One region of the Tenggerimyces flavus genome, then DNA from elsewhere that is predicted to be linked to it. Evidence: predicted binding sites of a transcription regulator. Region 1 holds the regulator's gene; the other holds the start of a gene.

Region 1 (2,198 bases):
CCCGGCCCGGCAGCGCCGAGCGGGTCGCCGCCGAGGTCGTACACCTCGCGCTTCTTCGGGTCGGACAGCACCTCGTACGCCCGGGTGATCTCCTTGAACCGCTCGTGTGTCTCCGGATCCGGGTTGACGTCCGGGTGCAGGGTGCGCGCGAGCTTGCGGTACGCCTTCTTGATGTCCTCGGCGTTCGCGTCTCGGCGCACGCCGAGGAGCTCGTAATAGTCCTGGCTCATGCTCTGGGTAGCCTCATGCACAGACTTCATTCCCCTGCGAGGATCTGGCTGACATAGCGTGCAACTGCCCGGACGGCGCCCATGGTGCCGGGGTAGTCCATGCGGGTCGGCCCTACAACTCCAAGTGTGCCGACCGCTTCGCTCCCTGGACCATATCCGGTCGTGACAAGGGTGGCCGCCGCCAGCTCCGCGTACTGGTTCTCGTGGCCGATCCGAACGGTCAACGACGACCCGCTCGCCTCACCCAGCAGGCGCAGCAGCACGACCTGCTCCTCCAGCGCCTCGAGGACGTCGCGGATCGAGTGGTCGAACTCGGTGCCGAACAACGTGAGGTTGGCCGTACCGCCGACCGCGATCCGCTCGTCCGGTCGCTCCACCACGGTCTCGAGGAACGTCGTGACCACCGGCGTGACGATCGCGCGATCCTCGTGGGCGAACTGCTCGGGCAGGTCGGCGACGTTCGGCTGGACCTCGACGAGCCGGCGCCCCACGACGGCCGCGTTGAGCCGCGCCCGCAGGTCTCCGAGCAGCTGTTCGGAGACGTCGACCGGGAGGTCGACCACGCGCTGCTCGACTCGGCCGGTGCTGGTGATGAGCACGAGCAGCAGCCGGCTCGGTGAAAGCGTGACGAGCTCGACGTGCCGGACGCTGCTGCGGGTCAGGATGGGGTACTGCACGACCGCGACCTGGCGGGTGAGCTGGGCGAGCAGGCGTACGGTCCGGTGCACGACATCGTCGAGGTCCACAGCGCCCTCGAGGAACATCGAGATCGCCCGCTTCTCCGCGCCGCTCATCGGCTTGACCGTGGTCAGCCGGTCGACGAACAGCCGGTAGCCCTTGTCAGTCGGGATCCGCCCCGCGCTCGTGTGCGGCTGGGCGATGTAGCCGTCCTCCTCCAGCGCCGCCATATCGTTGCGCACGGTGGCCGGCGAGACGCCGAGGTTGTGCCGGTCGACGAGTGCCTTCGAACCCACCGGCTCCTGGGTGTGGACGTAGTCCTCGACGATGGCGCGCAACACCGAGAGCTTGCGTTCGTCCAACATCGACTCACCTCCCCGGGGCAGCTTGGCACTCGATAAGTACGAGTGCCAGTCTACGGGCTCGCGCGCCTTAGGACGGCCCACGCTTCCACAGCCCGCCCACCTTCGCCGCCCGCCGCGGTGATGTGTCCCGACCCAAGCGCCACTTCACCCAACCGGCTGGGGTTTTCCAACGTGGCAAGCGGCCGCCGAACCCCGATTCGGTGGGTGAAGTGGCGCGAGCTGTGGAGAAGGTGGCCCCGGACTGGGGAGCGCTCAAGGGATTCGGGATGCTGGCGCCATGACGAGCGCGGGTGGGCAGCGGGGCTGGGTCGAGGTCGGCGAGCGGTGCTGGGCGCGGACGTACGGTCCGTTCGACACGACCGTGGGCGTCGTGGCCGGCGCCGGCGGGCTGCTGGTCGTCGACACGCTCGGCTCGCCCGAGCAGGGCGCCGAGCTGGCCCATGATCTCCCGGTCGAAGGCGAGGTCCGCTGGGTCGTGAACACCCACGGGCATATCGGCCATATCGGCGGAAACGCGGCGTTTCCCGACGTCGAGCGATGGCAGCACGAGACCCTGGCGGAACGTGAAGGCACGAGGTCGTTCGCCTCGGTCGCGTACGTCGACCTCGGCGACCGGCTGGTCGAGCTCGCCCACCCCGGCCGCGGACACACCGAGGGCGACGTGGTGGTGCGGGTGCCGGACGCGAACGTGCTGTTCACCGGTGACGTCGTGATCCAGAACGGCCCGCCGGCGTACGGTGCCGACAGCTTCCCGATGGACTGGCCGAAGGCGCTCGACGTCGTCCTCGGCCTGCTCACCGAGACCACGGTCGCCGTCCCTGGGCACGGAAGCCCCACGGACCGCGACTTCGTCACCGACCTGGTCGCCGAGGTGAGCGCGGTCGCCGACGCGATCCAGCACCTGGTCTCCACCGGCGTACAGCCC
Region 2 (2,198 bases), 3.9 Mb from region 1:
TCGCGCCGACGACCACGAGCAGGCTGCCGAGCCCAAGCAGGATGTAGTGGGTCGGGACCGCGGCGACGAGGACGAAGCCCGTACCGAACGTCGCGACGATCGCGCCGAACGTACCGATGCTGGAGAGCCGGCCGACGACCGAGCCGGTCTGGGCGAGCGTTGCCAACCTGAGCTTGACGATCATCGGCGGGATCGCCGACATCAGGGCTGCCGGGACGAACACGGCGATCGCGGCCATCAGCAGTACGACACTGAGGTCGGCGCCGCGGACGATGCTGCCCGTCCAGCGCACGGCCGGGCCGACGAACATCACCAGCGCGCCGGAACCGAGGATCAGCGGCCCGACCAACCGTTGCGGCGGGGCGAGGTCGGCCGACCTCCCACCGAGCCACGCCCCGAGGGCGATCGCGGTGAGGGCGATCCCGATCACCGCGGTGTTCGTCTCGAGCGTCAGGCCGATGTACGGGGCGACAAGCCGGAGGCTGACCAGCTCGAGCACGAGCACGCCGCCCGAAGTGAGGAACACCAGGGCCGCGGCGGCGCGGCCGCTGAGGGGTACGTTCTCTGCCACGAGAGGACACGCTTCCGTACGCGCGCCGTTCGGCTGCAAGGAGGGCCTACGGTGGCCAGCATCCGTCGCCCCGGCAAATGATCAGGTTTACACGGCGGCTGGGTGCTTTACCCGGCGTCCACGCCACGTAGAGCGGCAAATGATCATGTCAACATGATCATTGGCCGGCGACGGATGCGCGCGAGTTATGCGGCGGACTCAGACTTGGTCGTGGAGGACGAGCTACTGCTGGAGTCCTTCGAACCGGAGGCTGAGCTGCTGGAGTCCTTCGAGCTCGACGAGTCGGACGAGCTCGACGAGTCGGACGAGCTCGAGGAGCTGTCGGAGTCCTTCTTCGCGGTCGAGCTCGAGCCGTTGCTGGACGCCGGAGTCTTGCTCCCGGAGCCCGTACGGCTGTCGTTGCGGTAGAAGCCGGATCCCTTGAACACGACGCCGACCGGGCTGAACACCTTGCGCAGGCGACCCTGGCAGTTGGGGCACTCGGTCAACGCGTCGTCGGTGAACTTCTGGACGACCTCGAGGCCCTCACCACACTCGCTGCACGTGTACTGGTACGTCGGCACGGCTTCCCTCCACGGACTGTCAGCACCGGAAAGGTTAGCACTCCGGTGCAACGACTGCTAAAGAACGGTTCCGACTCCGCGCCCGATCGGGCAGGGATCGGTGCATTCCGGGCGATCGGGTGCATCCATGGCCGATGCTGGGGGCGTGGAGACGTTCGAGACTATCGGCGACCGGTACGACGCCTGGCACGCGTCCGGGTAACATGCGAGCCATGACGACGCGAAAGGCGGAGCTCCGCCTCGACTGGTGAGCCCGAACGTGCGGGTGCGTACCCCGCGCGACCTTCGTCGACAGCGCCGACCTCGCGCGCACTCCTGTTGGAACCATCTGATCGCGGCGCCGCTCTGGCCGCTCCACGGCCTGAACCTCGGGACGCTGCTGCGTACCTGCGACGCGGTCGGAGCCTGCCTCGCGGTGCCTCGGTTGCCGTGGGTTCCGGAGGCGCTCGCGCGGGGCAACACGCTTCGACACCGATCCTGCGTGCACTGGGTCCGCGGCCCGCGGACGGCCTGGCTGGCCGAGCAACGTGCCCGCGACTCCACCATCCTCGGCGTCGAGCTCGCCGAGGAGGCTGTCCGGCTCGCCGATCTGCCCGCCGCGAGGCGGCGGACGGTGGTCGTGCTGGGCCACGAGCAGACCGGCATTCCGGCCGAGGCGCTGGGGCTGTTGGACACGGTCGTCGAGATCCCGATGGTGGGGACGGGCGTCAGCCTGAACGTGGCCGTCGCGGGCTCCTTGGTGCTCTACCGGGCGGTTGGGCTGCTGTGATCCTGGCCGCGTTTCCGTCCACAGGGACGGCCTGTGGACGGCCGTTCGGCAGCTTGGCCGAACCCGGCATAACGTTCGGCGCATGACTGCAGAAGCGCCTTCCAGCACACGGGCCGAGATCGGGGTGATCGGCGGCACGGGGCTGTACTCGTTCCTCGTCGACCCGACCGAGGTCGCCGTCGAGACGCCGTACGGCGAGCCCTCGGATCGGCTCGTCGTGGGCGAGATCGGCGGCCGTCGCGTCGCGTTCGTGCCGCGGCACGGGCACGACCACCGGCACCCACCTCACCAGGTC

What was found. Region 1 encodes HrcA, which represses chaperone genes, less so after heat shock. Its sites were predicted from a motif close to TTGGCACTCGNNNNNNNCGAGTGCCAA; they were not measured.
Region 2: a site for HrcA is predicted at 1,169-1,195, ahead of JOD67_RS41845 (FmdB family zinc ribbon protein). Genes of this name have one in related genera too.

Annotation. Positions count from the first base shown of each region.
Region 1 covers NZ_JAFBCM010000001.1:6,219,262-6,221,459, forward strand. Annotated here, with positions in the region: gene dnaJ (molecular chaperone DnaJ) at 1-230, opposite strand, end outside; gene hrcA (heat-inducible transcriptional repressor HrcA) at 257-1,273, opposite strand; gene JOD67_RS29240 (MBL fold metallo-hydrolase) at 1,551-2,198, shown strand, end outside.
Region 2 covers NZ_JAFBCM010000001.1:2,341,876-2,344,073, reverse strand. Annotated here, with positions in the region: gene JOD67_RS10850 (fused MFS/spermidine synthase) at 1-571, opposite strand, end outside; gene JOD67_RS41845 (FmdB family zinc ribbon protein) at 757-1,134, opposite strand; gene JOD67_RS10840 (TrmH family RNA methyltransferase) at 1,382-1,903, shown strand; gene JOD67_RS10835 (S-methyl-5'-thioadenosine phosphorylase) at 1,986-2,198, shown strand, end outside.